DNA from 4 places in the Tatumella citrea genome. Region 2 is predicted to be linked to each of the others. Evidence: predicted binding sites of a transcription regulator. Region 2 holds the regulator's gene; each other region holds the start of a gene.
What was found. The regulator CRP, encoded in region 2, controls carbon source genes, mostly activating them, when cyclic AMP is high. The targets are predictions, from matches to a motif close to ATGTGANNNNNNTCACAT.
Positions count from the first base shown of each region.

Region 1: idnO (gluconate 5-dehydrogenase) is a predicted target of CRP. The motif match lies at 4,707-4,724, and genes of this name have one in related genera.
Region 3: A7K98_RS02090 (PTS mannitol transporter subunit IICBA) is a predicted target of CRP. The motif match lies at 4,875-4,892, and genes of this name have one in related genera.
Region 4: A7K98_RS17810 (arabinose ABC transporter substrate-binding protein) is a predicted target of CRP. The motif match lies at 5,405-5,422, and genes of this name have one in related genera.

Region 1 covers NZ_CP015579.1:795,993-804,192, forward strand. The annotation lists gene A7K98_RS03795 (MFS transporter) at 1-464, opposite strand, end outside; gene A7K98_RS03805 (MFS transporter) at 892-2,202, opposite strand; gene A7K98_RS03810 (LacI family DNA-binding transcriptional regulator) at 2,411-3,403, opposite strand; gene A7K98_RS03815 (hypothetical protein) at 3,598-4,206, opposite strand; gene idnO (gluconate 5-dehydrogenase) at 4,824-5,588, shown strand; gene A7K98_RS03825 (MFS transporter) at 5,670-6,959, shown strand; gene A7K98_RS03830 (substrate-binding domain-containing protein) at 6,971-7,975, shown strand; gene narI (respiratory nitrate reductase subunit gamma) at 8,040-8,200, opposite strand, start outside.
Region 2 covers NZ_CP015579.1:79,067-87,266, reverse strand. The annotation lists gene A7K98_RS00455 (hydrolase) at 1-841, shown strand, start outside; gene A7K98_RS00450 (YheU family protein) at 844-1,065, shown strand; gene A7K98_RS00445 (phosphoribulokinase) at 1,152-2,021, shown strand; gene A7K98_RS00440 (OsmC family protein) at 2,059-2,463, opposite strand; gene crp (cAMP-activated global transcriptional regulator CRP) at 2,764-3,396, shown strand; gene A7K98_RS00430 (YccS/YhfK family putative transporter) at 3,461-5,578, shown strand; gene argD (bifunctional acetylornithine/succinyldiaminopimelate transaminase) at 5,580-6,797, opposite strand; gene A7K98_RS00420 (anthranilate synthase component II) at 6,881-7,462, opposite strand; gene ppiA (peptidylprolyl isomerase A) at 7,609-8,166, opposite strand.
Region 3 covers NZ_CP015579.1:407,203-415,402, forward strand. The annotation lists gene A7K98_RS02065 (sensor histidine kinase) at 1-278, shown strand, start outside; gene btsR (two-component system response regulator BtsR) at 278-997, shown strand; gene yjiA (GTPase) at 992-1,957, opposite strand; gene A7K98_RS02080 (YbdD/YjiX family protein) at 1,971-2,174, opposite strand; gene A7K98_RS02085 (carbon starvation CstA family protein) at 2,226-4,376, opposite strand; gene A7K98_RS02090 (PTS mannitol transporter subunit IICBA) at 5,155-7,080, shown strand; gene A7K98_RS02095 (mannitol-1-phosphate 5-dehydrogenase) at 7,176-8,200, shown strand, end outside.
Region 4 covers NZ_CP015579.1:3,743,879-3,752,078, reverse strand. The annotation lists gene A7K98_RS17835 (ribulokinase) at 1-505, opposite strand, end outside; gene ytfQ (galactofuranose ABC transporter, galactofuranose-binding protein YtfQ) at 741-1,697, shown strand; gene A7K98_RS17825 (sugar ABC transporter ATP-binding protein) at 1,746-3,266, shown strand; gene ytfT (galactofuranose ABC transporter, ATP-binding protein YtfT) at 3,259-4,272, shown strand; gene yjfF (galactofuranose ABC transporter, permease protein YjfF) at 4,272-5,255, shown strand; gene A7K98_RS17810 (arabinose ABC transporter substrate-binding protein) at 5,622-6,605, shown strand; gene araG (L-arabinose ABC transporter ATP-binding protein AraG) at 6,685-8,200, shown strand, end outside.

The sequences.
Region 1 (8,200 bases), 720 kb from region 2:
AATGCTCCGGCCAGGGTACCGCAGCTGAAAAAACCATGCAGTATCGTCATTATTGGCTTTTTTTGCCGTCGTTCGAATGCAGATGCTTCAATATTAATACAAATATCGGCTAATCCTGCCCCAAAACCAAACAGAGCGAGAGCAGTAAATGCCAGTATGACACTCTGCAGATGCAGGCTCAGTGCTAATACCAGTAATCCGCTCAGCAGCAGAAAATATCCGCTAATCATGATCTTACGGATGCCAAAATGGTTGATCAGCTTGCCAGCCAGTAAGATTCCCGCCATAGAACCGCAGGAGAATCCAAACAAGATCACACCCATCGTTTCAACTGAGGCCTGTAAAATATCCCGCATCGCCGGTGTCCGGCTGACCCAGCTTGACCAGCTGAGCCCGGGCAAAAACATTAAGGCAAATAACGCAATCTGTTGAGTCAGCGCGGTTTGTCGTTGATTGTTGTTCATGCTGTTCCTGAAAATCGTTGCTCCCTGACTCTCCGGTGAAGGCCCAAAGAGGGTATGCCGGGAGATTCCTTATGCCGGGATACAATTCTGCGTAAAGTGCTGCGAAGTACAAGTGAATATTCTGATAAAAGCCAGTAGAGATGCTGGTGGTGATCTGAGGTTAGTAAAACAAAATCGTGTCATTGGCTCTGATGCTGCTGGCAGAACTGCTTTCCGGCAGACCTTTACCGGCGCTGTAATCCGGGGCGAAACCCGCCATATTGCAGATTGCAGTGATTCCGGGATTTACGTTACCTGCTGCGGATGAATAAGGAGAAAGTCGTTAAACCCCTTCCGGTTGAGTTTAATTCGTTACACGGGGTTATCAGAAAAATACGCCCTGAAAGGTGAAGGCTGCACCCGGCAACAGCGTTACCGGGTGACAGTATTATTTGGCATCATGAATACGTGGGGTGAAATTCTGCTGCCGTGCCTCTGCCGGGCGCAGATCACACTGCGTTGGCAGTAATGCCGCAATAATCCCGGCAATGATCAGAGAGCCTGCCAGAGTAACAACGGCTGCATTCTGTCCGTACAGGTAGATCATTAATCCGACCAGCCAGGGGCCGCAGAAACCGCCCAGATTCCCCAGTCCGTTAATTACACCACGGGCACTACCGGCTGCTTCCGGCGGTGCAATACGTCCCGGAATACTCCAGAACGGGCTGGTGGCTGCTTTCAGGAAAAAGCCGCAAGCCACCAGAGCCAGATAAGCAGCCAGCACAAATTCACGTAACAGGACTGAGGCCAACAGGCAGGCCGCAAAACAGAACAGAGAAATCATCACCCATTGCCGACGTTTGCCGGTTTTATCGCTCAGGTAAGAGACGACATAAATCCCTGATAACGTCGCGATAAAAGGTAGCACTGTCAGCAAACCGACGTTACCAATACTAGCTCCGGTCAGGTTTTTGATAATAGTCGGCAGCCACAGAGTGTATCCGTAATCACCTGTCTGATAGAAAAAGTTCAGAATCACTAACTTCATCAGGCCCGGGTTATGGAAAACCTCTTGCAGGGGAGCATGACTGATCGGAGGGAGTTTGCTCCGCTCGGCCTTGTCACGGGCCATTTCGCGCAGCAGATATTCCCGTTCTGCTGCCGGCAGCCAACGGGCATCTTCAGGGCGGTCACTGACCATCAGCCACCAGACTGCCAGAACCACTACCGACAGTAATCCTTCGATAATAAATAACCAGCGCCAGTCTAGCAGTGCAATAATCCATCCGGAGACAGGGGCGGTAATCATTCCGCCAAGCGGGGCGAACATCATGACAAATGCATTAGCACGCCCCAGCTCTTTTTCAGGAAACCAGTTGCTGACCATTGTCAGAACTACCGGCAACATCCCACCTTCAGAGACCCCCAGTGCAAAACGTAAAATCAACAGCTGGTACTGATGAGTCACAAACCCGGTAGCGACAGAAACAACGGCCCAGGCAACAAGCGACCAGGCAATAAAACGTTTACCACTGCCACGTACTGCGATATGCCCACCAGGAACCTGCAAAAACAGATAACCAATAAAGAAAATACCGCTAACTACCCCGGCCATCTGGCTGGACATCAGCAGATCCTGCTCCATACCGCCCGGCAATGCGAAACTGATATTTACCCGATCCATAAACGACATGATGCAGGCTATCAGGATCGGCACAATAATCCGAAACCAGCGGGTTCCCGGCTGTGATTTTTGCATGATATATCCCCTTTCTGTTTTGTCAGTTGACGCAAAGCAGAACCCTGCGGGTGCAGTTACGCGCTGCGAACTGTGCTTATCAGGAGCTATAAAACGTGTTTTTGCACTGACAGTGTGGGATCAGGGTCACGTAAGGGCATGTTAAGAAAGTGTGTTACAAGGTTCGTGAACCAGGCAGGGATCTGACAGGGATAAGGTCGGGAAAAGCTCAGAGTGTTTCTCCGGCCGAAAGCTGGTAGTGGAGATCTAAATGGATTTCCGGGGATTGTCCGGCAATTTTCTGCAGCATAATTTCAGCCACGGCTTTGCCTATTTCGAAACGTGGGGTGATAACGCTCGCCAGTTTTAACGGCGTAACCTGGCCAATTTCCAACCCGTGAAAACCAGCAATACTTAGCTGTTGTGGGACTTTCACTCCTGACTGCAAACACTCCTGTAGCACACCCACCGCTAAATCGTCGTTTGTACAGAGGATACCGTCAACGTCGGGATACTTATGGCGGGCGAGGGCCATCATGCCGTTACCGATAGATACTGATGATATTTTGTTGGGTGTGATTTGTCCCGACGGGCGCCCGGCCTGCTGCATGGCCGCACAATACCCGGCAAAACGTTGCTGATCCCGTAAATCGGACATCGAGCCAAAATAGATAATGTTCTGTCTGCCGCGGCTAAGCAGCAGTTGGGTCATATCAAAGCCGGCCTGATGATTATCAAATCCGACACAGATCCGCCCCGGCTGATACTGATTGCCCATGACTTCTGCGACCGGGATTGTGGCAGCTTTCAGGTATTTTTCGGCACGTACCGTATGTGTAGATTCAGAGAGAATGAGCCCTTTGACCTGCATTGCCAGTAGTGCGGCTATTTGTTCCTCTTCCCTGTCAGCATCGTAATCGTAACTTACCACCACTGTTTTGAAGCCGGTATTACCGATAACGGATTCAATACCAGCCAGTAGTCCCGGAAAGATCTGGTTATGAAATGACGGGATTAACACACCAATACGCGCTGTGGTCTGGCTGGCAATTTGCGGGTTGTCCTGATCAGGCAGGTAACCCAACTCTTTGATGACCGCAGCAATTCGCTGTGATGTTTCAGTGGTAACTTTTTCTGGTGTACGCAGATAACGGCTGACCGTCATTGGAGTCACTCCGGCCAGAGAGGCGATATCATGCAGGGTAATACGCTGGTTTTTCATACCGGAGATCCAGGCAACCTTAACGGAATAGCTGCAGCAAAATGCCGCCAGCGTATTAACAGGTTACTTCAAAAATAGCCGGCATGTCACTTTAATGTAACCTGAAATCTGTCGTGGTCTCTGTTCGCCAGAGTCGGTTTTTTGTTGCAGCCCCTGGAGCACTCTGGTGGCGCTCCAGGACTGAGTCGGTAGTTTCAGGGATTAATTAAACGGCCAATTGAACGAAAGAATTGTGTCTGCTCTGCACCTTTTTTTATGGCACCTTCACGGTAAAAGTAGACTTTACGCAGATTACAGTTAAGCAGCTCTGCAATATTTTTAGTGTTCAGGTTGTAGAGATAGGCACGTAGCAGAGAAACCTGCTCTTTGTTGAGATTGAGCCGATTTTCAAATATAACACTATAATTTCTTTTACATTTTTCGCTGTTGTTACGGCAAAGTATGCGGATGAAGAAGCTGAAGTCATCCAGAGATAATCGTTTATCCAGCTCAAAATCGGCATTTTTGATACTCATAAACTGATGCAGTACAGAAAGCAGACAGACTTTACATTCCGGCAAGCTTTGTTTAATTCTTAAAATATCGCTTTCCGGGTCAATGACTATCGAGTGGGTCGTGAGGGTATCATAGAAGACGAATTCAAAACTGCCCGCTGACGGGTGATTAAGCAGCTCATCGACAGAGGAGAACTCCTGAACTGATATATTATCAGAAATGTATCTGCATAAGGTTTTAATTGCGATACAGGTATAATTACAGGTATCAACAATAGCAATTGACCGAATGACTTCCTTGTTATTCATATAGCACCACATTTTTTTTACAGTGTTGATTTTTATGTGAAATCCATGTACCGGTGATATTGGTATTGGTGCCCGTGTGAGACATTTCCTGGCGCTGTCAGTGATGACATCCGACTCACGGTATATTTTATTGAGTAGAGTTTCTCTCCTGGTAATAATAATATCGTTTGATTATGTCAGTTATTTACCCCTTGTTCCAGCAGGCCAGGTAGAATTATCTGAAAATAAGAATATTACAGTTTTAGCAAAGCGTTATGTGGAGCCTTTTAGACGCTAATTTAAAAACTTGAGGCGCAGAATATCTGTCATAAATAATCATTGTCCTGGCGTTTATTTGTCATTTTTATATTCAGTATTTGTCACAAATGATCCGGTGAAGTTTGCTTTATGAAAAAATACCAACGGTTTGTTGAGCATAATGATAACCACTGTGCAGTCATTGCGGCGAACAATACTTAAGCTCCAGTGTTTCGCTGAAAGAAAAATCATGTCGTGGATAAATCTGACAAAGATCACACATTGTAAATAAAGGGCCAAAAAAAACAGTCATCCTCTTTCATGCGTAGCCAGAAGGCGAGTAAAGTTACGCGTAACAGTTGATGAAATGAGATTCTCTGATGAGTAAATTATTCGATTTAACCGGCAAACGGGCACTGATTACCGGGTCAACACAAGGACTGGGATTGTTGATGGCGCGTGGGTTGGGCGAGCACGGTGCAGAAGTGATTATTAACGGACGCGACCTGCAACGTTGTGAAAGCGCGGTCGCAGAATTACAGACGTTAGGAATCCGGGCCAGCGCCAGTGCTTTTGATGTCACCGATCCTGCCGCAGTCACCGCCGCGATTGAACGTATTGAAACCGAAACCGGCCCGTTGGATATTTTAATTAACAATGCCGGAATCCAGTATCGTGCTCCTTTCACGGAGTTTCCGGTGGATCAGTGGGACAGGATTATTGACGTCAATCAGAAGTCAGTATTTCTTGTTTCACAGCAGGTTGCCCGAAAAATGATGACCCGCAAGCGCGGGAAAATTATTAATATTTGCTCAATGCAGAGCGAATTAGGACGCGATAATATTACGCCTTACGCTGCCTCAAAAGGTGCGGTGAAAATGCTGACCAAAGGGATGTGTGTCGAACTGGCACGCTATAACATTCAGGTCAACGCGATTGCTCCCGGCTATTTTGATTCAGAAATGACGGCAGCTCTGGTAAACGATAAGCAATTTTCTGACTGGCTGTGTCGCCGGACTCCAGCCGCTCGCTGGGGAAAACCTGAAGAACTGATGGGTGCTGCGGTATTTCTGTCAGCTCAGGCCTCGGATTTCGTTAACGGTCATGTCTTATTTGTCGACGGCGGAATGCTGGCCTCAGTATAAAATACAGGGGCAGACGGAATCAGAGTTTGCCCTGAAGATATCTTACTGGTTGCCCCTTCGGCACACACAGGATGTTCCCCCATGAATACAAGCAGAAAACTGCCGGTGAAACGCTGGTGGTATTTAATGCCGGTGATTTTTATTACTTACAGCCTGGCATATCTGGATCGGGCCAACTACGGCTTTGCTGCTGCCTCTGGGATTGAAGCAGATCTTGGAATTAGCCGTGGCACCTCCTCTCTGATTGGAGCACTGTTCTTTCTCGGCTACTTCATTTTTCAGGTGCCCGGGGCAATTTATGCAGTGAAACGCAGTGTCCGTAAACTGGTGTTTACCAGCCTGCTGTTGTGGGGATTTTGTGCCGCTGCGACCGGACTTATCAGCAATATTCCGGCTCTGATGGTGATCCGCTTTGTTCTGGGTGTTGTTGAAGCCGCAGTGATGCCAGCGATGCTGATTTACATCAGCAACTGGTTCACCCGTCAGGAACGTTCACGGGCTAATACCTTTCTGGTATTAGGTAACCCGGTCACGGTGTTATGGATGTCTATTGTTTCCGGATATCTGATCAATGCTTTTGGCTGGCGGGAAATGTTTATTTTCGAGGGTGTGCCTGCCTTAATCTGGGCCATCTTCTGGTGGTTTATTGTCCGGGACAAACCGGAGCAGGTGAGCTGGCTGACAGAAACAGAAAAGCAGCAACTGGCCAGTGCAATGGCTGAAGAGCAGCAGGCAATACCACCGATGCGCAATGTGCCGCAGGCCCTGCGTTCCCGCAATGTGGTGGTACTGTGCCTGTTACACGCTCTGTGGAGCATCGGAGTGTATGGTTTTATGATGTGGATGCCATCGATACTGCGTAGCGCTGCATCAATGGACATTGTCCGGGTAGGCTGGCTGGCCGCAGTTCCGTATCTGGCCGCGATTATTACTATGCTGGTGATTTCATGGCTGTCAGATAAAACCGGGCTGCGTCGGCTTTTTATCTGGCCATTATTGCTGATTGCGTCAGTTACTTTTTTTGGGTCCTGGTTACTTGGGAGCTACTCATTCTGGTTTTCCTATGGCTTGCTGGTACTGGCTGCTGCTTGTATGTATGCCCCGTATGGACCGTTTTTTGCGTTGATTCCTGAATTGCTGCCAAAAAATGTGGCGGGGATTTCTATCGGGTTAATTAACTGTTGCGGGGCGCTGGGAGCTTTTGCCGGAGCCTGGCTGGTGGGCTATCTTAATGGTCTGACCGGTGGTCCGGGGGCTTCTTACACTTTTATGGCCATTGCATTGCTGGTTTCTGTAGGGTTGGTGTTTTTCCTGAAAGTCCCTTCAGGGAATTTGGTCACTCGTCGGTTGCTGAAAGGTGATGCAAAGTAAAAGGAATAGCGATGAAACGGAACAGGATGTCTTTGCAGGATATTGCGGACCTCGCCGGACTGACCAAAATGACGGTCAGCCGTTATATGCGTGGACCGGAAAATGTGTCGGAACGTAGCCGTCGGGCCATTGATGAAGTTATGCGTCAGCATGACTATATTCCTAACCGGTTACCGGATATTTTAGCCGGGGCCCGTAGCCGGACCCTGGGAGTGATTATTCCTTCGTTTCGCAATCAGATCTTTGCTGATGTACTCGATGGTATTCAGCAGGTGGCCGAAGAGCATAATTATCAGACCATTATTGCCAGCCATGATTATGACCCCCTGACTGAACAGCAAAAAATTATCACACTACTGTCATACCATATCGATGCGTTGATCCTGACCGGCAGGCAACACAGCCAGCCAGCACTTAGCAGCATTCGTGCCTCCGGTGTTCCGGTGGCAGAACTGATGGAAATTGGTCCCGGAGCGCTGGATTTGCAGGTCGGTTTTAATAACCAGCAGGCAGCCTTTGATATGACTGAACAACTGATTGCCCGGGGGCGGCAGCATATTGTTTTCCTGGGTTCGATGGATGACCCGCGAGACATCAGCCGCTACCGGGGGGTTGAACAGGCCCTGCAAAGCCGGGGAATGGAAGGGCGGCATATTGTGCCAAAAGAGATATCTTCGATGGCTCTCGGACAGAAAATGTTCGGACAGATTATGCAGAAGTTCCCGCAAACCGACGCGGTGTTCTGTACTAATGATGACCTGGCCGTGGGGGTTTTACTGGAATGTCAGGCCCTGAAAATCGCAGTTCCGCAGCAAATCGCGATAGCCGGGTTCCACGGACTGGATATTGGTCATGCAAATCAGCAAAAAATTGCCAGTGTTATCACTCCAAGATTAGCTATCGGGCAGGTTGCTACCAGGCAACTGTTAAACAGACTGGAAGACAAGAGCGATTCCGCTGCTGAGGAACTGTGTATAGATCTGGGATACCGGTTATTTTTGGGGGATACCCTGTAGCCGGCATCCCTTTCCGTTGCACAGAGCAGAGCCAGAGGAGACGGACAGTGCCTCTGGCTCCGGTTTAACGACGCGAACGTACCAGCTGATATCTCCGTGTCAGATACTCAACTGGTGCGCTCCAGATATGTACCAGTCGGGTAAACGGGAACAGCAGGAACAGAGTCATTCCCAGTACCAGGTGTATCCGGTAAATGAAATCGACCCCTTGCAGGCTGGCTGCCG
Region 2 (8,200 bases):
CGATCTTGCCTGGAGCGAAAATCCGCAACATGCTCTGCATAAATCGCGGGCTGTTATTTTTCACGGACTTGAGGGCAGCGTTAACAGCCCATATGCCCACGGTTTACTGTCAGCATTTCAGAAGCGCGGCTGGCTCGGGGTGGTAATGCATTTCCGTGGCTGCAGCGGTGAATCCAATCGTCGAAAACAGAACTACCATTCCGGAGATTTTGCTGATGCCAGCTATTTCTTGCGCTGGATGAAACAGACCATGGGAAATGTTCCGACCGCAGCAACCGGCTTTTCTCTGGGCGGTAATATGTTGGCCTGCATGATGGGTTCCCAGGGGCGTGACTGCCTGCTGGACGCTGGTGTCATTGTCTCCGCTCCGTTGATGCTGGAACCTTGCAGTTCAAAGCTTGAACAGGGATTTTCACGCTTTTATCAGTTTTACCTGCTGACACAAATGAAGAAGAACGTTCGCCGGAAACTTAAAGCCTATCCCGGGTTGCTGGATATCACTGCCGAAAGACTGAATAAAATTCACCGGTTACGCGAATTTGATGATGAAATTACGTCAAAAAACCATGGTTTTATTGATGCAACCGACTACTATCGCCGCGCAAGTGGCATGCCATTATTATCTGGTGTTGAAAAACCGATGCTCATCATTCATGCAGAGGATGATCCTTTCATGGTGCCTGACGTGATACCGAATCCTGAACATTTATCACCGAGCATCACCTATCAGTTATCTCGTTATGGCGGGCATGTTGGATTTGTCGGAGGCTCTCTGACTCGTCCGGTGATGTGGCTGGAACAGCGCATTCCGCAATGGCTTTCTACCTGGCTGGATAAATAACCGTGATCATTCCCTGGCAACAAATCGCCCCTGAAACGCTGGATAACCTGATAGAGTCTTTTGTACTCAGAGAGGGCACAGATTATGGCGAGTATGAGCGAACTCTTGATGAAAAGACGGCGGATATCCGCCAGCAACTCAGTGCAGGACAAATTGTCGTCGTCTGGTCAGAATTACATGAATCTGTCACTCTGATGCCTGCCCGTGATTTCAGAGCTGAGTAACAACTTCCATACCCCTGACAGATGACACACGCCGCTATACATGCTAACAATGCTGTCAGCCTTATTGGTTCAGGGAGCAAATTTTCATGTCAGCCAGACACCCAATTATCGCTGTGACCGGATCCAGTGGGGCCGGAACGACAACGACCAGCCTTGCCTTTCGTAAAATATTCCAGCAACTAAACATCCATGCCGCTGAACTGGAAGGTGATAGTTTTCACCGCTACAGCCGGCCGGAAATGGATGTTGCTATCCGTAAAGCCCGCGATTTGGGACGACATATCAGTTATTTCGGGCCTGAAGCAAACGACTTCTCGTTGCTGGAGCAAACCTTTACCGAATACGGGCTGCAGGGTACCGGCCGTTCACGAAAATATCTGCATACCTATGATGAAGCTGTGCCCTGGAAGCAGGTTCCCGGAACATTTACGCCCTGGCAGCCACTGGCGGATAACACGGATGTGTTGTTCTATGAAGGTTTGCACGGCGGGATTGTTACTGATCAGCATAACGTTGCCGATAAAGTGGATCTGATGGTGGGTGTGGTACCTATCGTCAACCTGGAGTGGATTCAGAAGCTGGTCAGGGATATGCGTGAACGCAGTCATTCCAGAGAAGCAGTCATGGATTCTGTGGTGCGTTCAATGGATGATTATATTAATTACATCACTCCGCAGTTCTCACGCACTCACATTAATTTCCAACGCGTTCCGACGGTCGATACTTCGAATCCTTTTGCCGCCAAAACTATCCCGTCACTCGATGAAAGTTTTGTCGTGATTCATTTCCGTGGTCTGGAAGAAATTAACTATCCCTATTTACTGGCCATGATTCAGGGGTCGTTTATTTCACATATCAATACATTAGTGGTGCCTGGCGGGAAAATGGGGCTGGCGATGGAGCTGATTATGACGCCCCTGGTAAAACGACTGATGGAAGAACGCAGTTTCAACTAAGGCCACGGATCCCCAAGAGGCATCCGTGACCGCCTTGTCAGCGATTAATCACTTCAAAGCTATGGGTAATATTCACGCCTTTACCCAGCATTAATGAAACGGAACAATACTTTTCTGCAGACAGCGTGACTGCCCGTTCAACGACGTTATCTGAAAGATTATGACCGCTGACAACAAAATGCAGATTAATATGAGTAAATAAGCGGGGTGCTTCTTCGCGACGTTCCGAAGTCAGTTTCACCTCACAATCAGTCACCTCATGGCGGCCTTTTTGCAGGATAGAGACTACGTCAATAGCGCTGCAACTTCCGGTCGCCATCAGAACCATTTCCATCGGACTTGGGGCTTTATCGCCTGAGTTACCGTCCATCAGAACCTGGTGCCCGGACGCAGACTCCCCGATAAAGTTTAGCCCTTCGACCCATTTCACACGTGCCTGCATTATGCTCACTCTCAATTGCTAAAATTTCCGCCAGATTACTCCTTCAGAGTATAAACAGCAATCGGCCCCAAATGACAAAAGTCAGACAAGACAACAGGAGACAGTTTCGTCAGGGTATGCTACAAACAAAGGGGTAGAGTTTTTTTACCCGATGACAACTATGGCTAAACGAGCAGGATCATCAGAACGGAGCCTGACTGATTATCGTAAATGCCAGCCGAAAATGCCCTATGATTTCAGCGCCCCACAGGAGCTTACCCCCTGTGTTTCCGGCACGATTACAACAGAGGATAGAAGAGAATGGTTCTTGGTAAACCACAAACAGACCCTACATTAGAATGGTTCCTGTCCCATTGTCATATTCACAAATACCCCTCCAAAAGCACACTTATCCATCAGGGTGAGAAAGCGGAAACCCTCTACTATATTGTTAAGGGTTCCGTCGCAGTTCTGATTAAAGATGAAGAAGGAAAGGAGATGATCCTCTCTTATCTGAATCAGGGTGATTTTATTGGAGAGTTGGGATTATTTGAGGAAGGTCAGGAACGTAGCGCCTGGGTTCGTGCCAAAGTGGCATGTGAGGTTGCTGAAATTTCATATAAGAAATTTCGCCAGCTTATCCAGGTGAATCCCGAGATTCTGATGCGCTTGTCATCTCAGATGGCCCGGCGCCTGCAGGTCACTTCTGAGAAAGTGGGCAACCTTGCCTTCCTTGATGTGACTGGACGTATCGCTCAGACACTGCTTAACCTGGCACGCCAGCCGGATGCAATGACTCACCCGGATGGAATGCAGATTAAAATTACCCGTCAGGAAATTGGCCAGATTGTTGGCTGTTCCCGCGAGACAGTAGGACGAATTCTTAAGATGCTGGAAGACCAGAATCTTATCTCAGCACATGGGAAAACAATCGTCGTCTACGGTACCCGTTAATTTGTGATATGCACGGCAGGTCCCTGCCGTGTTCCGTTTTATTGTCTACCTGCGGTTGTATCTGATGTGGCGCAGAATTATTTATCATCCGGAAGTTAATTACGCACTGCGCCAAACGCTGGTCCTCTGCCTCCCTGTTGCAATTGGCTGGTTGGCTGGCGATCTGCAAAAAGGGCTGCTTTTCTCGCTGGTTCCCGCATGCTGTAATCTTTCCGGGCTGGATACCCCACACCGTCATTTTTTTAAGCGCATCATTATCGGCGGCTCTCTGTTTGCCTTCAGCAGCTACCTGTTGCAATGGTTACTGCAACATAATGTGCCGCTGCCATTTATTGTCGGGATTTTACCCCTGCTGATTGGAGTCTGTGGCGAAATCAGCCCGTTACATGGCCGTCTGTTGCCGGGTGCATTGATCGCCATGACTTTTACGCTTAGCCTGGCCGGAAGAATGCCGGTATGGGGCCCGCCATTGCTGTATGGCGGCGGAACATTATGGTACGGCCTGTTTAACTGGTATTGGTTCAGACTGTCAAAAGATCAGCCTCTGCGCGAAACGCTTAGCCTGTTGTACCGGGCCCTGGCCAACTATTGTGAAGCGAAATATGCACTGCTAAGCAGCAATGATTACGACAAATCGCTACCCGCACTGCTGAATTATCAGCAAAAAGTCGTCGATCTGATAAATACTGGTTATCAGCAAATTCATATGCTGTCGGCAGAAAAAAACAGTCGCGAACGCTATCTGATCCGGACATTTATGATGGCCGAAGACCTGCAGGAGCATATTTCCGTCACTCTCAGCCAGAGCGAAGATGTCAGAGAGCTGGTAGAAAAAAGCCAGTCAGCGGAAGTGATTAAGCGCAATGCCGATCTGGTGGCTGAGCAGTTAAGAAAAACTGCCGACAACATTCTGTATCACCAGATACCTGGCAAGTTTTCGATGAAAGACTCCCTGGATGAGCTACAAAATATCGCCCGGCAGTTCCCTGACAATCCTGTCGGACAATTTTACCATTATCACTTCAGTAAAATCGCCAAAGTGCTGCAGTCGGGTATGCCGCTGTATCGTCGCGATATTATGGCAGATACTCAACGCCGCTTGCCTTTCCTGTCAGCTTTACGCAGCTATTTGTCGTTAAAATCCACGGCTTTGCGCACTGCGGGGCGTTTCTCGGTCATGCTGATGGCAGCCAGCATGTTGGCCCTGTCGCTGAATATGCCAAAACCCTACTGGGTGCTCATGACCATAATACTGGTTAGTCAGAATGGCTATACCGCAACCCGGGTACGGATTCAGCACCGTGCTCTTGGCACATTTGCCGGGCTTATTATTGCGGCTTTATCACTGAAGCTATCCACTCCGGAACCCGTTATCCTGATAACGATGCTGGTCATTACACTTTTCAGCTATCTGTTCTCCCGCCAGTATTACGGATGGGCAACCATTGGCTTTACCGTAACAGCAGTATACAGCCTGCAGCTATTATCGTTGAATGGGGTCAATTTCCTGGTTCCGCGTTTGCTGGATACACTGCTGGGCTGTCTGATAGCTTTTGCCGGCATGCTATGGCTTTGGCCCCAATGGCAAAGTGCTTTATTACGTAAAAATGCTCAGGATGTCCTTGAGACTTATCAGAAGGCCTTACAGATTCTGCTTGGACCAGAACAGACTGCCGATGTGCTGGAAAATATCAGGATCAAAGCTAACCAACGACATAATGCGCTGTTTAACTCTCTGAATCAGGCGATGCAGGAACCAGGTTTCGATAACGAATATCTGAGTGAAATGCGTCTGTGGGTGACCCATAGCCAGTTTATCGTTGAGCATATCAATGTACTGACTACACTCGCCCGTGAACACACTATGTTGACTCCTGACCTGGCACAACGCTATCTGGAATCCTGTGAAATAGCTCTGCAACAATGCCAGCAACGGTTACGCTACCAGAATGATGAAGATCACAGTAATTTTGTCATGGATGCTCCGGACAAAATACCCTTAGGTCCGGTGACTATTATGGAAAGGCAATTGGATCAGATTTTAAGTCATCTGAAGGTAATGAGGACTATTTCGTCAATTGTCTGGCGCCAACGTCCCCGTCACGGTCAGTGGCTAACGATTAAAAAAACGGACCATAAACATAACAGTGATGGCAGCCCAAAGGCCGCCACCAAAGATTAGCTTAGGCAAACAGCTTCTCTGCTGCTTTTGCCAGACGAGCCATACCTTCACGAATATCCTGTTCAGGGATGACAAGGGACGGTGCGAAACGAATAACTCCGGTGCCAGCAGTCAGAATCATTACACCTTCGTCAGCGGCAGCATGTAACAAATCACGGGCTTTCGCCTGATACTCATCTTTCAGTGCCGCGCCAATCAGCAAGCCTTTGCCACGTATTTCGCTAAAAATAGAGAAACGTTGATTAATTTTCTCAATTTCTTCAACAAACCACTGACGACGCTGCTCAATACCTTCCAGCACTTCGGGCGTGTTAATGATATCCAGTGCCGTTTCAGCAATCGCACAGGCCAGAGGGTTGCCCCCGTAGGTCGTACCGTGGGTACCCGGAGACATTGCCGAAGCAATCTCTTCAGTGGTCAGCATAGCACTGACAGGGAATCCGCCACCCAGTGCTTTGGCTGTGGTCAGAATATCAGGAGTCACACCATAGTGTTCATAAGCGAAGAGTTTTCCACTACGGCCCATTCCACTTTGCACTTCGTCCAGTACCAGCAATGCCTTGTATTGGTCACAGAGCTCGCGTAATCCCTGCATAAACTCAGGTGTGGCCGGGGTAATCCCCCCCTCGCCCTGAATAGGTTCGAGCACGACCGCACAGGTATGATCATCAATTACCGCTTTCACGGCATCCAGGTCATTGAACGGGACATGCACGATATCTGCTGGTTTAGGTCCAAAACCATCAGAATACTTAGGCTGCCCGCCTACCGAAACCGTAAACAAAGTACGACCGTGAAAAGCGTTATGGAACGCGATAATTTTAGTTTTATAAGGGCTGTGGCGTACTGACGAATAGTAACGTGCCAGTTTAAACGCCGCTTCATTCGCTTCAGCACCAGAATTGGCAAAAAAGACCCGCTCAGCAAACGTTGCAGCAATCAGCTTACTTGCCAGTCGCAACGCTGGTTCATTGGTAAAGACATTACTGGTATGCCACAGAGTCTCACCCTGAGTTTTCAGTGTTTCAACCAATGCCGGGTGACAGTGGCCTAATGCTGTAACCGCAATCCCACCGGAGAAATCAACATACTCTTTCCCCTGCTGATCCCACACCCGACTGCCTTTACCTTTGACAGGAACAAACCGGGCTGGCGCATAAACAGGCAAAATCACCTGATCGAACGTTTCCCGGTTTACTGCCATTGTCTCTTTTGCCATTGAATATCCCGCCTGATTGTCGTGTCTGTTAAATTAAATAACCAGTCAAAAAATATGCATAAAAAATCAAACAAAGGCAAACATTAACCAGCCTGATTAACGAAGTTTTTCAATAATTCTACACCCTGTTCACTCATGATGCTTTCAGGATGGAACTGAACTCCTTCAACTGGCAAAGTTTTGTGCCTGATTCCCATGATTTCATCAAACTGATGATTGTTTTCGCTCCAGGCAGTGATCTCCAGGCAATCCGGCAATGTTTCTGCCTCCGCAACCAATGAGTGATAGCGGGTGACAGTCAGTGGATTATTTAGTTGTCTGAACACTCCACGACCATCATGACGAATCACTGAGGTTTTACCATGCATAGGCTGTCGGGCACGAACAACATGGCCACCAAACGCCATCGCAATGGCCTGATGCCCCAGGCAGACGCCTAGAATAGGAATTTTTCCGGCAAAGTGACGTATTGCAGCCACCGAGATACCCGCCTGCTCAGGCGTACAGGGCCCGGGAGATATCACCAGATGAGTCACTGGTAGCGCCTCAATATCAGCAAGTGTTATTGCGTCGTTACGCTCCACCCGTACGGTTACCCCCGCCATACTAAAATACTGACAGAGGTTCCAGGTGAATGAATCATAGTTGTCGATAAGAAGTAACATGGCTGGCCTTTCCTGACCGTGAATCACCCAGAGTCTCACCGGGCTTGTGATCTTTTTCCGGCATTTTTTGATTCAGGGGCAGGTCATTATTTCTTAATGCAGAGAACCAGTGAGATTAACCGCTAATCTCACTGGCTGATGGCAATTCAGGGTAAGATTTTCGCAGAAATAATCGTCACTGGTTTTGACGGAACGTTCTGGTAAGGACCAACGTTTGAGGTGGCAACCTGTGAAATGCTGTCTGCAACATCCATACCTTTGATCACTTTGCCAAACACCGCATATCCAAAATCACGCTGACCGTGGTCCAGGAAGGCATTGTCGGAAACATTGATAAAGAACTGGCTGGTCGCACTGTCAGGATCTGCGGTACGTGCCATAGAGATAGTTCCTCTCAGGTTACGTAATCCGTTATCTGCTTCATTTTTTATCGGAGCACCCGCTGATTTCTCTTTCATATCCGCAGTGAAGCCACCGCCCTGGATCATAAAGCCCGGAATCACCCGGTGAAACACCGTGTTGTTATAAAAGCCGCTGTTAACATAGTTGACGAAGTTTTTGACGGTGATCGGTGCTTTTTGATCATTCAGTTCCAGCTCAATGTTGCCAGCTGAAGTGGTTAACAGCACATGGGTATCAGCTACTGCCGCAGCAGAGGAAAGCGCAAGCAATGCCACAGCTGCCGCTAAAGTACGTTTCAACATAAATACTCCCTGATTGAATTCACACTACGGAAAA
Region 3 (8,200 bases), 330 kb from region 2:
CGCTGGTGGAGAATGCGATTAAGCACGGCACTTCGCAGTTACTCGGGATGGGGGAAGTGACAATATCCGCCTGCCAGCACCTGCAATATCTGGAAGTTTCGGTGCAGGATAATGCCGGGCTGTTTGTCCCACTCACCGGCAAAGGGCAAGGGATGGGAATGAGCCTGGTGGACCGACGTTTACGGGCGCGCTTTGGCGATGACTGCGGGCTGAGTGTTGATTATCACACCGACCACTATACCCGGGTCGTGATTCGGGTGCCCCCGGAGGAGCAGTGATGATGGAGGTACTGATTGTTGATGATGAGCCGCTGGCGCGGGAAAATCTGCGGCTGTTATTACAGCAACATGACGATATTGTGATTACCGGTGAGGCTGCCAATGCTATTGAAGCAATGGCGGCAATCAACCGTCTGCGGCCGCAGGTGGTGTTTCTGGATATTCAGATGCCGCGTATCAGCGGGCTGGAGATGGTCGGAATGTTAGATCCCCAGCAACGTCCGCACATCGTATTCCTGACAGCCTTTGATGAATACGCTTTGCAGGCTTTTGATGAAGATGCCTTTGATTATCTGCTGAAACCGACCGATCCGACACGGCTGGAAAAGTGTCTGACACGGCTGCGTCAGGTCAGAGCGCCTCAGGAACTGCCTCGTCTGGCGGTGTTACAGGCTCCGCTGAAATATATTCCGTGTAATGGTCAGAACCGTATCTGGCTACTGCCGATGGAAGAAGTGGCCTGTGTCAGTAGCCGTATCGGCGGGGTGTTTGTCACCAGCAGCGAAGGCCAGGAAGGGGCGACTGAACTGACCTTGCGGACTCTGGAGCAGCGTACTCCTCTGTTACGTTGCCACCGTCAGCATATGATCAATATGGATCAGCTACGGGAAATCCGTATGGAAGAGAACGGTCAGGGAGAACTTAGAATGAAAAGCGGCCAGACCGTACCGGTCAGCCGCCGTTATCTGAAACGAATTAAAGAGACGCTGGGGCTATAAATTATCCGGCCGCAAGGCTGCGAAAGCCTGATGAATTTCCTGTTCCGGCAGATCAACACCGATAAAAATCAGGGTGCTGGCGGGAATTTCATCATGTTGCCAGGGGCGATCCCAGCCGGAACTGTATAACCGTTGTACCCCCTGAAACAGCAACCGGTGAGTTTCACCACCTACCCACAGCATGCCTTTGTAGCGCAACAGGTTATCTGCAAAGCGCAGCAGCAGCGACTCCATCACTGCCGAAACGGCCTCAAGCTCCAGCGGGTAATCGAGAGTGATGGTCAGCGATCTGACTCTGTCCGGTGCGTCTGGTACAAAACGGTACTGTGTTGTCGGAGCACTGGCAGGTTCCAGCATAAATCCCCGTAAATCGAACAGTGAGCGGATATCTGTATCACCATTCACCACCCGGACAATCGGAGCGCGGGCATTGATCCGGTGCAGACGTTCTGTCAGGGCTGTGGTGTCAGGAGCAATATCGGTTTTACTCAGCAGTATGCGATCGGCATAACCTATCTGCGACTGAGCCACGCTGTGCTTATCCAGTTGCTGCATGGCGTGAACTGCGTCGACCAGAGTAATCACACCATCCAGCTGATATTCTTCAGCCAGCCGTGGATGGCTGAAAAAAGTGCGGATCACCGGACCCGGGTCTGCCATGCCCGTGGATTCTATGATCAGCCGGTCGAAACTTAAGGAGCCCGACTGGCGCGAATCGAGCAGTTCAAGCAATGTACTTTCCAGCTCACTGGCGCGGCTGCAACAGATACAACCATTCGCCAGAGTCGTGATTTGGCTGGCACGATCACCGATGATTTGCCGGTCGATATCCGCTTCGGCAAATTCATTCTCAATAACGGCAATCCGCATTCCGTGTTCGGTCTGCAGAATGGTGTTCAGCAGAGTCGTTTTACCCGCCCCGAGAAAACCACTCAGCAAAGTGACTGTTACCGGTGTCATTCGTTATTCTCCGTCAGCAGCAGCGCATTCCACCTTTTCCATCTCCGCCATAGCGGGCCTGCTGGCGTTCACGAAAGAACTCCTCATAGCTCATCACCGGCTGATCCGGATGGTTAATCCGCATATGCTCTGCGTAGTTGTCATAATCCGGCAGGCCAACCAGCATGCGCGCGGCCTGACCCAGATATTTTGATGCCGAACCGGCCTTTCCAAACATAATGGCTCCTGTCGATACAGGGCTGCCCTTTATGGCAGCCCTGGTGTCTTTTTAGTGGCCGGCAGAGGTTTTCACCCCGCCTTCCGGCACTGGCACATAAGGGGTTTCTTTATCTGTGCGCTGTGGGTTTTTGCCCGCTTCGCGCCAGATTTTTATCCCGTATATCAGGATACTGTAGACCACAATCAGGAACAGGATACTCAGCACCGCGTTGGTGTAGTTATTCACCACAATATGCTGCATATTGCTGATCTGCTCCTGAGTCAGATTACTGCCGGTATCAATTCGCGCCTGATAAGTTCTCGCCATATAGAAAAAACCTTCCATTTGCGGATTGGTGCTGAACAGTTTCAGGCCTAATGCCCAGGTGGTACAGATAATCAGCCACACTGCAGGGACCAGCGGAACCCAGATATAGCGGGTACGTTTCATTTTAATCAATACCACTGTACCCAGTGTCAGTGCCACTGCGGCCAGCATCTGGTTAGAGATACCGAACAACGGCCACAGGCTTTTGACTCCGCCCAGCGGATCGACCACTCCCTGATACAGCAGATAGCCCCACAACCCGACACAACCCGCAGTACCGACGATGGAAGCCGGTAATGAATTGGTTTTTTTCAGGAACGGTACGAAATTACCCAGCAAATCCTGCAGCATAAAGCGTCCGGAACGAGTACCGGCATCCAGTGCGGTCAGAATAAACAGTGCTTCGAACAGAATACCGAAGTGATACCAGAACCCCATATCGGCCAGTGGCATAATTTTATGGAATACATCGGCAATACCGACGGCCAGAGTCGGGGCTCCACCGGCACGATTCAACAGTGAAGGCTCGCCTATGTCTCTGGCGGTTTGCATAACCTGCTCCGGCGAAATCACAAAGCCCCAACTGCTGACGGTGGCTGCTGCATGAGCAGTCACATCTTTCAGCTGTGCCAGAATCATCGGAGCGTTTTCGCCACCCAGCTGATGCAGGTTAGGCATCGTGATCCCCAGTGCCGCCGGCGGCGTATTCATGGCGAAATAGAGGCCGGGTTCAATGATAGAGGCAGCGACCAGAGCCATAACAGCGACAAATGATTCCATCAGCATCGCGCCATAGCCAATAAACCGTGCATCCTTCTCATTAGCCAGCAGCTTCGGCGTGGTTCCGGAAGCGATAAGCGCATGGAAACCTGACACCGCACCACATGCAATGGTGATAAACAGGAACGGGAACAATGCGCCTTTCCACAACGGCCCGGTACCATTAATAAACGGAGTAATGGCCGGCATTTTCAGGTCCGGATTGAGGATCACAATTCCGATAGCCAGCCCGATAATAACGCCAATCTTCAGGAAGGTTGCCAGATAATCACGCGGGGCGAGGATCAGCCATACCGGCAGCAAAGCCGAGATAAATGCATAACCAATCAGCGCAAAAGTAATGGTGGTGTCTTTAAAGGTCAGTGCCGGTCCCCAGTAAGGATCGTGGGCAATTACCCCGCCAAACCAGATAGAAAGCAGCAGCAACACCAGGCCAATCAACGACACTTCCAGCACGCGGCCTGGCCGCAGATAACGCATATAAATGCCCATCAGCAACGCGATAGGAATTGTTGAACAGACCGTGAACACGCCCCACGGGCTTTCGGCCAGCGCTTTCACCACAATCAGCGCCAGTACCGCGAGGATAATAATCATGATCAGGAAACAGCCAAACAGGGCGATAGTGCCCGGTACCCGCCCCATCTCCTGTTTAATCATCTCTCCGAGCGACTCACCGTTCCGTCGCGAAGAGAGAAACAGCACCATAAAGTCCTGAACCGCCCCGGCGAGCACAACGCCGGCCAGCAGCCACAAGGTTCCCGGCAGATAGCCCATCTGGGCTGCCAGTACCGGGCCGACCAACGGGCCTGCTCCGGCAATGGCGGCGAAATGGTGGCCGAACAACACATAGCGGTTGGTCGGAACATAGTTCAGACCATCGTTATTCAGTACTGCCGGAGTTGCCCGCCCCGGGTCGAGCTGCATCACTTTTTGCGCGATATACAGACTGTAATAGCGATAAGCCACCAGATAGACCGAAACGGAGGCAACGACCAGCCACATGGCACTGATATGCTCACCACGCCGTAGTGCCAGCACGCCAAGGCAAAAGGCGCCTACGATCCCTAATATGACCCAGGGGACATGCCTGAGGATTTTGTGTTTGTCCATAGATTAACCTGCTGTTTTATATTGAATTATAGGATGACAGGGGTCACGTATTCATGACGCCGAAGACCTCGCACCGGCTCTTCCTTTACCGGTGGCTCTATCCTGACGATTTTTAGCGGCTGACGGGAAGAAAAATGGCTAAGTGGTGATATGGCGAAGAGAGCGGTTACCGGAGACATTGAACGGTTTCCGCCGCTGGCTGACATGGCGGTTTCTGTGATTCAGATCGCGCCAGCAGCGGGTGTCTGACGCCGCTGACGATATTCACAATGCTGAAAATGAAGCAGGCAAACTGCCCGTCAGGTAACTATCCGCTAACGTTAACCTGTTACAAGGCTGTCAGCGGTTTCCGAAACTTTGTTTTAAAGTGACGAAAGGGCAGCGTACTGTGCAGAATTTCTGCAGCGTTGCCGGGGCTCAAACTGTGATCCAGCGCATTACGGATGAAAATAAATTGTTAAGTAGATCACAAAATACGAACAAACAGCCCCTGATAAAGTGTGACATGCATCACACATCAATGCGGATCGGTCGCATCAAAAAGCACATTCTGTATTTTACTTCTGAATATCTGTGATTTAGATCACTAAAAACACCCCCCACCCCTATGCTCGACAGTGACTCAGATCACAAAAAATCCGCTCAATATTCGGACTGAAATCTGCGTGCTAGAGTCCGCCTGAGCAGAGCAATTCTGATGTCTGAAAAGCGTCAGATCCAAAACAAAAATTCATCGCGCTCTCTTATTTGCCAGCGCGTATCAATAAGGGGTGTTTGTATGTCCTCATCAGATATCAGGATCAAAGTCCAAAGCTTTGGTCGTTTTCTGAGTAATATGGTAATGCCAAATATCGGGGCGTTTATCGCCTGGGGTATTATCACCGCGCTGTTTATTCCTACCGGCTGGTTACCAAACGAGACGCTGGCTAAGCTGGTCGCGCCAATGATCACTTATCTGCTGCCATTACTCATCGGTTATACCGGCGGGCGGCTGGTGGGTGGCGATCGCGGTGGGGTGGTAGGTGCTATCACGACCATGGGCGTGATTGTTGGTGCAGATATGCCGATGTTCCTCGGCTCCATGATTGCCGGGCCGTTGGGTGGCTGGGCTATCCGCTCCTTTGACCGTCTGGTTGACGGGAAAATTAAAAGCGGCTTTGAAATGCTGGTCAATAACTTCTCTGCCGGCATCATCGGGATGTTACTGGCATTACTGTCGTTTATGGCCATTGGCCCACTGGTAGAAGGGTTGTCACACCTGTTGTCTGCCGGGGTCAATATCATGGTTCAGCATGACCTGCTGCCACTGACCTCTATTTTTGTTGAACCGGCAAAAATCCTGTTCCTGAATAATGCGATTAACCACGGTATTTTCTCACCACTGGGAATCCAGCAGGCCAGCCAGGTAGGCAAATCTATTTTCTTCCTGATCGAAGCCAACCCGGGTCCGGGGATGGGTGTACTGATGGCCTATATGTTCTTTGGCCGTGGTAATGCAAAACAGTCTGCGGGCGGTGCAGCCATCATCCATTTCTTCGGTGGTATCCACGAAATTTACTTCCCGTATGTACTGATGAATCCTCGCCTGTTGCTGGCAGTCATTCTCGGCGGGATGACCGGCGTGTTTACCCTGAGCGTACTGCATGGCGGGCTGATTTCTCCGGCATCTCCGGGTTCTGTGCTGGCGGTACTGGCGATGACCCCAAAAGGTGCCTACTTCGCTAATATCTCCGCAATTATTGCAGCGTTTGCCGTCTCTTTCGTTGTCTCTTCAATCCTGCTGAAAACCAGCAAAGTAAAAGAAGATGATGATATTGAAGCAGCGACCCGCCGTGTGCAGGAGATGAAAGCCAGCTCCAAAGGCCAGGCTGTGGCAGCAACTGCTGCGCCTCTGCAGGATGATCTGAGCCATGTGCGCAAAATTATTGTCGCCTGTGACGCCGGTATGGGCTCCAGTGCGATGGGCGCAGGAGTACTGAGGAAAAAAGTGAATGAAGCGGGCCTGCAGCATATTTCTGTAACCAACACCGCTATCAACAACCTGCCTGACGATGTGGATTTGGTGATTACTCACCGTGATCTGACCGAGCGGGCAATGCGTAAAGCACCTCATGCACAGCATATTTCGCTGACTAACTTCCTCGACAGCGGGCTGTATAACGACCTGACAGCACGTCTGCAACAGGCAGGGCGAAGCGCAGAGCACCGTGAAAAAGTCAGCGATACGCTGGCGGATAGTTTTGAGCCAACACCAGAGCATTTATTCAAACTGACCGCAGCCAATGTGTTCCTTGGCAACCATGCAGATAACAAAGAACAGGCCATTCGTTTCGTCGGTGAACAACTGGTGAAAGGCGGATATGTAGAGCCGGAATATGTTGCTGCCATGCTGGAACGCGAAAAACTGACCCCGACTTACCTTGGTGAGTCGATAGCGGTGCCACATGGCACGGTAGAAGCCAAAGACCGTGTACTGAAAACCGGCATCGTGTTCTGTCAGTATCCTGCCGGCGTGCTGTTTGGTGAAGAGCCGGACGATATCGCCAGGCTGGTCATCGGGATTGCCGCACGCAATAACGAACACATTCAGGTGATTACCAGCCTGACCAATGCGCTGGATGATGACAGCGTCATTGCCCGACTGGCGACCACTACCAGTGTCCAGGAAGTGCTGGATCTGCTGTCCGGTCAGCCCGGCGCGTAAATCCCGTCTTCCTCAACAGGGGGGTATTCTGCCGGTTATTTCCGGCAGTACCTCTCTGATTTTCCTGGTTGTTAAGTCAAATTACGGGACAAATTATGAAAGCATTACATTTTGGCGCCGGTAATATCGGCCGTGGCTTTATCGGTAAATTGCTGGCAGATGCCGGTATTCCGGTGACTTTTGCCGATGTTAATCAGGTGGTTGTCGATGCCCTGAATGCCCGGGGGGAATATCCGGTACATGTGGTTGGTGAGCAGTCTAAAGTTGAGATTGTCAAAGGCGTCAATGCAGTCAACAGCACCAGTGATCAGGTTATTGCACTGGTGGCAGAAGTTGATCTGCTGACGACAGCGGTAGGACCACAAATCCTGGAACGGATTGCCGGTACTATCGCCAAAGGACTGGTGCAACGTAAAGATAAGGGCAATACACAGCCGCTGAATATTATTGCCTGCGAAAATATGGTGCGCGGGACGACTCAGTTAAAAGGGCATGTACTGAATGCTCTGCCGGCGGAATATCATAGCTGGGTGGAAGAGCATGTCGGGTTTGTGGACTCTGCAGTGGACCGGATTGTACCGCCGACAGAAGCCGGCAGCAGCGACCCGCTGGAAGTCACCGTTGAGACATTCAGTGAGTGGATTGTCGATAAGACCCAGTTTAAAGGGCCACTCCCGGCAATTCCCGGCATGGAACTGACCGACAATCTGATGGCGTTCGTCGAAAGAAAACTGTTCACCCTGAATACTGGCCATGCGATTACTGCTTACCTGGGGCATCTGGCAGGCCATAAAACGATCCGTGATGCGATCCTTGATGAGAAGATCCGCCATGTGGTTGAAGGGGCGATGCAGGAAAGTGGTGAAGTGCTGATCCGCCGTTATGGTTTTGATCGTGAAAAACATGCCGCTTATATCCATAAAATTATCAGCCGCTTTGAAAACCCTTACCTGAAAGATGATGTTGAGCGGGTAGGGCGCCAGCCATTACGTAAACTGAGTGCCGGTGATCGCCTGATCAAACCAACGCTTGGCACGCTGGAATATGAATTATCTCAGGACCATCTGGTTACGGGGATTGCTGCAGCATTGCACTTCCGCAGTGAGCAGGATCCGCAATC
Region 4 (8,200 bases), 820 kb from region 2:
CGCGATCCTGACGGGTAATATGGAGGATCTTCGCCCAGAACCACTCACTGGAATAGATCCCGCCAATAAACAGAGAGTAATCTTCCGCAGCCTTGCCATGGCATAGCCGGGTGATCTCTTCGGCTTCATCCACCGCAGTGTGATCTTTCCACAGAATAAACATGGCATTTGGATTAGCGGCAAATTCTGGTCGCAGGGCAAGAACCTGCCCGCTGGCATCCACCGGGGCCGGGGTAGAACCAGTGGTATCTACCCCAATACCGGTAATTTGCTGTCGCTGTTGGTCGCTCAGCCTGCCCAGGGTCTGTTGCAGAGCACTTTCCATAGCTTCCAGATAATCACGCGGATGGTGGCGAAACTGGTTCACCGTTGCATCGCAAAATTCCCCGTGCTTCCAGCGGGAATACCAGGCCACACCTTCGGCAAGTTCTTTGCCATTTTCACAATCCACCGCCAGTGCACGGACAGAATCACTGCCAAAATCGAGCCCCAGTGTTACAGACATAATCAAACTCCGGTCAGGTAGTACATGGGGAAACAGTAGGGGGCTGGCAGAAAAAGCGGTATGACTCCGTGGCTGTAGATATGGACGATTTTGCTGAGGTCATCAGAAGTGTGAGCTGGCGCGATTTGCTGAACAGATCCTTATCTATATTTGCTCTACGCAACGATTTTTCTGCTACGGCAGGTTGCGAATAAATACCTATAAAAAACTCTACCCTACAAGCAAGAGGTGTCTTATGTGGAAACGTATTTTACTGGCAACAGCCATCTCCGCAGCCTTCACGTCGGCAGCTATGGCTCAGAACCTGACCGTTGGTTTTTCTCAGGTAGGTTCAGAATCCGGCTGGCGGGCAGCAGAAACCACCGTTGCAAAACGTGAAGCAGAGAAACACGGTATTACCCTGAAAATTGCTGACGGTCAGCAGAAGCAGGAAAATCAGATTAAAGCAGTGCGTTCTTTTATCGCTCAGGGAGTCGATGCCATTTTTATCGCCCCGGTAGTGCAGACCGGCTGGGAGCCGGTATTGCGGGAAGCTAAAGATGCAGGCATTCCGGTATTCCTGCTCGACAGGGCGATTACCGTAAAAGATCCGTCGTTATACATGTCGGTAGTCACCGCTGATAACGTGCTGGAGGGACGACTGATTGGTGACTGGCTGGTAAAACATGAAGCCGGTAAGCAATGTAATGTGGTTGAACTGCAGGGCACTGTCGGTGCCAGCGTAGCTATCGATCGTAAGAAAGGATTTGCTGAGGCGATTGCCGACCATCCGAACATTAAAATTATCCGTTCTCAGTCCGGTGACTTTACCCGCAGTGGGGGTAAACAGGTGATGGAAAGCTTTATCAAAGCTGAGAACAACGGCAAAAATATCTGCATGGTGTTTGCTCATAATGACGATATGGCCATCGGTGCCATCCAGGCGATTAAAGAAGCCGGCCTGAAGCCTGGTAGCGATATCCTGACCGGATCGATCGACGGTGTGCCGGATATCTATACCGCCATGCTGAAAGGTGAAGCCAATGCCAACGTAGAGCTGACTCCGGATATGGCTGGTCCGGCATTCGATGCGCTGGAAAAATATAAAAAAGACGGCACTCTCCCGCCAAAAATCATCCGCACAGACTCCCGACTGTATTTACCGGCTGACGCCAACGCGCAGTTAGCGAAAAAACAGGGTATGGGCTACTAACCGCCGGGCCGCCTGGTCACAGGCGGTCTGCTGCCAGAGGAGAACCCTATGGAGCTGTCACAGGACACCGGCTTACTGACTTTGCAAAATATCAGTAAGCGCTTTCCTGGCGTCAAGGCGCTGGATGATGTGTCATTTTCTCTCAGGAAAGGCGAAATCATGGCGCTGCTGGGTGAAAACGGTGCAGGAAAATCGACACTGATTAAAGTGCTGACGGGGGTATATACCCGTGATCAGGGCAGCATAATGCTCAATGGCCGGGAAATTAACCCGCGCAGTACGGCTCAGGCGCAGGAATCCGGCATAGGTACGGTTTATCAGGAAGTGAATTTGCTGCCAAATATGTCGGTGGCCGATAACCTGTTTATGGGGCGTGAACCCCGGCGTTTTGGGTTGATCGACCGACGCACCCTCAACCGCAAAGCCAACGAGTTGCTGCGGGAATATGGTTTTGAACTGGATGTTACCGCTCCGCTGGGCGTATTTTCGGTGGCGATGCAGCAGATTATAGCTATCTGCCGGGCGGTTGATCTGTCGGGACAAATACTGATTCTGGATGAGCCTACCGCCAGCCTGGATACCAGCGAAGTAGAAATGCTGTTCACCCTGATGGAGAGGCTGAAAGCCAGGGGAATGAGCCTGATCTTTGTGACCCATTTCCTTGATCAGGTCTACCGTATTACCGATCGGATCACGGTGTTACGTAACGGACGTTATGTGGCTACGCGGGATACTGCCACGCTGCCGCAACTGGAGTTGATCAAACTGATGTTGGGCAGGGAGCTGCTCAGCACCTCGTTACAACGCCAGGGCCGGACTCTGCACAGTGAAAATCCGGTAGTCAGTTTCAGCCAGTACGGACGTAAAGGAGATATTGAACCGTTCGATCTGGCTGTCCGCCCCGGTGAAATTGTCGGGCTGGCCGGATTGCTGGGTTCTGGCCGTACCGAGACAGCAGAAGTACTGTTCGGTATCCGCCGTGCCGATCAGGGGACTGCCTTGATCCGTGGCGAATCACAAAATATCCGCACTCCGGCACGGGCTTCCCGGGCAGGGATCGGATTCTGTCCTGAAGACCGCAAAACCGACGGTATCATTGGTGCCGCTTCAGTCAGAGAAAACATCATTCTGGCACTTCAGGCACAACGCGGCTGGCTCAGACCGCTCTCCCGTCATCAACAGACAGAAATTGCGGAACGGTTGATTAAAAGCCTGGGGATTCGTACTCCGGATGCTGAACAGCCGGTGGAGCTGCTGTCGGGCGGCAATCAGCAAAAAGTATTGCTGTCGCGCTGGCTGGTGACCCGTCCACAGTTTCTTATTCTCGACGAACCAACCCGCGGTATTGATATTGGCGCTCATGCGGAAATTATCCGACTGATTGAATCATTGTGTGCCGATGGACTGGCGTTACTGGTGATTTCGTCCGAGCTGGAGGAACTGGTGGGCTATGCCGACCGTGTGATTATTTTGCGTGATCACCGGCAGGTGGCGGAGATCCCACTGGAGCGATTATCAGTAGCGACGATCATGACTGCGATTGCCGACGGAGGAGGTCAGAATGGCTGAGATCCCTGAAACCGTTGTAATAACGGAAAAACGTAAACGGCGCTGGCCACCGGGGATTCCACAGATCCTCGCTCTGATACTGGTGCTGATTATTGACAGCCTGGTGTCGGATAATTTTTTTTCTGTACAAATTCGTGAGGGCCGGTTGTTCGGCAGCCCGATAGATATTCTCAACCGTGCAGCTCCGGTAGCCATTCTGTCTCTGGGGATGACTCTGGTGATCGCGACCGGGGGTATCGATTTGTCGGTAGGCGCGGTGATGGCTATCTCCGGGGCTACCGCTGTCAGCATGATGGTCGCGGGCCACTCACTGCCAGTAGTGATTGGTGTCGCGTTGCTTAGCGGTGTGGTTTGCGGCCTGTGGAACGGCATTCTGGTGGCTATTCTCAAAATACAGCCGTTTGTCGCGACACTGATCCTGATGGTCGCCGGGCGTGGTATTGCACAGTTGATCACCCAGGGACAGATCGTCACATTTGATAATCCGTCGCTGGCCTGGCTGGGATCAGGATCACTGGCAGGGCTGCCAGTACCGGTATGGATCACCTTACTGATCGCTTTACTGACCGGGCTGCTGGTGCGTAAAACTGCGCTCGGGTTGTTCCTTGAAGCTACAGGGATCAACCTGCGGGCAGCCCGTAACGCCGGAGTAAATGGCGCGGTAATCGTCATAGTGGCTTATGTGATCAGCGGATTGTGTGCGGCGGTGGCCGGAATTATCGTCGCGGCGGATATCCGTGCCGCAGATGCTAACAATGCCGGTCTGTGGCTGGAGCTGGATGCCATTCTGGCGGTAGTGATTGGCGGTACTGCACTGGCGGGCGGGCGGTTTAATCTGTTTCTGTCGCTGGTAGGGGCTCTGATCATTCAGGCGATGAATACCGGTATTTTGCTGTCAGGATTCCAGCCGGAACTGAATCAGGTGGTGAAAGCCCTGGTGGTTATGGCGGTACTGCTGTTGCAGTCTCCGCGGTTTCTGGCGCTGTTTACCCGGAGAGAACGCTGATGATTAAACGCTATTTACCTTTAATGATCACCCTGGTGGTATTTATCGCTGGCTACCTGTTTTGTCTGAGTCAGTATCCGGCGTTTGCCACCACAAGGGTTATCTGCAATATACTGACCGATAACGCTTTTCTCGGGATCATCGCGGTGGGTATGACTTTCGTGATCCTCTCAGGGGGTATCGATCTGTCGGTGGGGGCGGTGATCGCTTTTACCGGGGTTTTTATTGCACGGATGATCACTCAGTATCATATGGATCCGTGGCTGGCATTTGCCATTATTCTGGCAGCCGGAGCAGCGTTCGGGGCACTGATGGGCTGGCTGATTGATGCGCTAAAGATCCCTGCGTTTATCATTACGCTGGCCGGGATGTTTCTGTTGCGCGGCTGCAGTTATCTGATCTCTGAAAACTCGATTCCCATTGACGATCCCTTATATACCACGTTGTCCTCACTGAGCTGGAAAATACCCGGAGGAGGTCGCCTGAGTCTGCTGGCCGTCATTATGCTGGTGGTGGTAGCAGGGGGGATCCTGCTGGCTCACCGCAGTCGCTTTGGTAACCAGGTGTATGCCATTGGCGGAAACCTGACTTCTGCCCGGCTGATGGGGGTATCGGTCAGAGCGACGACTCTGCGGGTGTATATGCTATCCACCACCCTGGCGGTACTGGCCGGGATTGTTTTCTCGGTTTATACCTCTGCGGGCTATGCACTGGCGGGTGTCGGAGTTGAACTGGATTCGATAGCGTCAGTGGTGATTGGCGGAACATTATTATCCGGCGGAGTCGGCACTGTGTTAGGTACTCTGTTCGGCGTACTGATTCAGGGCCTGATTCAGACCTGGATTAATTTCGACGGCACCCTGAGCTCCTGGTGGACCAAGATTGCTATCGGAATTTTGCTGTTTGTCTTTATCAGCTTACAGCGCCTGCTGACTTACTGGTGGAGCCGTCAGAAAAATGCCCCGGTACGCCGGTTAAGTTGATTGTCTGCAGCGGCAACGGATTGCCTGCTGAACCGGTAAAAAATCGCTATACATAGCGATTTGAATGTTTGCTTCTTCCCTCCGCCAGTTGCAGTAAAATCCACAAAATATGGTCATATTTCTAATTTTTATCCGCTTAATGACCGAAATTGTGATCAACTTCAAATGTTACTCAAAGGTTAATTTAGCTGTATATATGGATAAATTAACTGTCATTGAGCGGTGTGATTTCGCTCTCCCTTTCCTGATGTAAACAAGGATAAAACTAACCCTGATTTTACCGGGGGGAGTGACCATTCGGCCAGGCGTAACTGCTGAAGTCCATTGTTCTGCCACCCGACATTGTGAACATTGCCGGAGAGAATGATGCGTAAATATACCCAACTGTTAGCTGCGCTTGGCCTGGCCGCTGTGATGTCCCATTCGGCGTTGGCAGAGAACCTGAAACTGGGTTTTCTGGTCAAACAACCGGAAGAACCCTGGTTTCAGACCGAATGGGCATTTGCTGATAAAGCCGGTAAAGATATGGGCTTTGATGTCATAAAAATTGCGGTGCCCGACGGAGAAAAGACTCTGAATGCTATTGATAGTCTGGCCGCCAGTGGCGCCAAAGGCTTTGTCATCTGTACTCCGGACCCAAAACTCGGGGCTGCCATCATGGCGAAAGCTCGTAGCTATGATATAAAAGTTATTGCTGTGGATGACCAGTTCGTCAATGCAAAGGGTCAGCCAATGACGACAGTTCCCCTGGTGATGATGGCGGCTACCAAAATTGGTGAGCGCCAGGGCCAGGAACTCTATAAAGAGATGCAGAAACGTCAGTGGGATGCCAAAGATACCGCAGTGATGGTGATTACCGCCGATGAGCTCGATACAGCCCGCCGCCGGACGACCGGTTCGATGGATGCCCTGAAAGCTGCAGGTTTCCCGGCCGCACAGATTTACCAGATTCCGACCAAATCGAATGATATCCCCGGAGCACTGGATGCCGGCAACTCACTGCTGGTTCAGCATCCGCAGGTTAAGCACTGGTTGATCGTAGGTATGAATGACAACACGGTGCTGGGCGGTGTCCGGGCGACCGAGGGCCAGGGTTTTAAAGCAGCAGATGTGATTGGGATTGGTATTAACGGAGTTGATGCTGTCAGTGAACTCTCCAAGTCTAAAGCCACCGGTTTCTACGGTTCCTTACTCCCGAGTCCGGACATCCACGGCTATAAAAGCAGCCAGATGTTATACAACTGGGTGACGAAAGGTCAGCAGCCTGCGGCCTTTACCGAAGTGACCGATGTGGTACTGATCACTCGCGACAACTTTAAACAGGAACTGAAGAAAAAGGGACTGATGTAAGCCTCTGCACCGGTCCCCGCAGCCTGGTGCCGGGGACCGGAACAGGAATTTCTGTCATCTACTGTGAGCGAGCGTTGTCATGATTACATCCTCCGCCCCCCTGGCATTTCAGGGAATTGGCAAAAGTTTTCCCGGGGTCAAAGCACTGCAGGATATCTCCTTTCGCTGTGAGCAGGGGCAGATTCATGCATTGATGGGAGAAAATGGCGCCGGAAAATCGACGTTGCTGAAAATCCTTAGCGGCAGCTATACACCCACCGAAGGCACTCTGATTTTGCAGGGCAAGCCAGTAGCCTTCAGTAATACCACCGAAGCATTGCAGGCGGGGATTGCCATCATTTATCAGGAGTTACATCTCGTCCCTGAGCTTACGGTTGCCGAGAATATATTCCTGGGTCAGTTACCGCGGCGTGGGGGATTGCTGAATAAAAAGCTGTTACGACAAAAGGCACAACAGCAACTGAACGCTCTGGGGATGACGCTGGACCCGGAAACTCCACTTAAATACCTCTCTCTTGGGCAATGGCAGATGGTGGAAATTGCCAAAGCGCTGGCGCGTGATGCGAAGGTGATTGCTTTCGATGAACCGACCAGTTCGCTGTCTGCCCGCGAAACTGAACACCTGTTTCGTGTGCTTCGCCAGCTGCGGGCACAGGGCAAAGTGGTTTTGTATGTCTCCCACCGGATGGAGGAAATCTTTGCCTTAAGTGATGCTGTGACCGTGTTTAAAGATGGCCGTTACGTCTGCACTTTTGATGATATGAACAGCCTTAGCCACGAGCAACTGGTACAGGCGATGGTTGGCCGCGATATTGGTGATATCTATGGTTACCAGCCGCGCCCCACTGGTGAAACTTTGTTGAGGCTGAACAAATTCCATGCCGCCGGGGTAAAACAACCGGTTTCCCTGGAAGTCCGATCCGGAGAAATTGTCGGACTGTTTGGACTGGTCGGCGCCGGACGAACTGAATTACTGAAAGGGTTATTCGGGGCCAGCAAAATACTTTCCGGGGAAGTGTGGCTTGAAGGGGTAAAGCTCCGGCTGTCGCAACCCATTGACGCTATTCGCTCCGGCATTCTGTTATGCCCTGAAGACAGAAAAGCTGACGGCATTATTCCTGTTCACTCGGTCAATGAAAATATCAATATCAGCGCAAGGCGGGAGCATTTGTCAGCCGGTTGGCTGGTGGATAACCGGTGGGAGCTGCAGAATGCCGGGCAGCATATCCGCGGTTTAAAAATCAAGACACCCACCGGCGAGCAGCAAATAGCCCGGCTCTCTGGCGGAAATCAGCAGAAAGCTATTCTCGGCCGTTGGTTATCTGAGAACCATATCAAAGTGATGTTACTGGATGAGCCTACCCGCGGTATCGATGTGGGAGCCAAACATGAAATTTATCAGCTGATCTATCAACTTGCCTCGCAGGGCGTCGCCGTGCTGTTTGCCTCCAGTGACCTGCCGGAAGTGTTAGGACTGGCTGATCGTATTATCGTGATGCGTGAAGGTGCCATTGCCGGAGAACTTTCCCATGATCAGGCTACCGAACCTCAGGCGTTAAGCCTGGCGATGCCGGTGGCTTCCGGACAACCGGCTG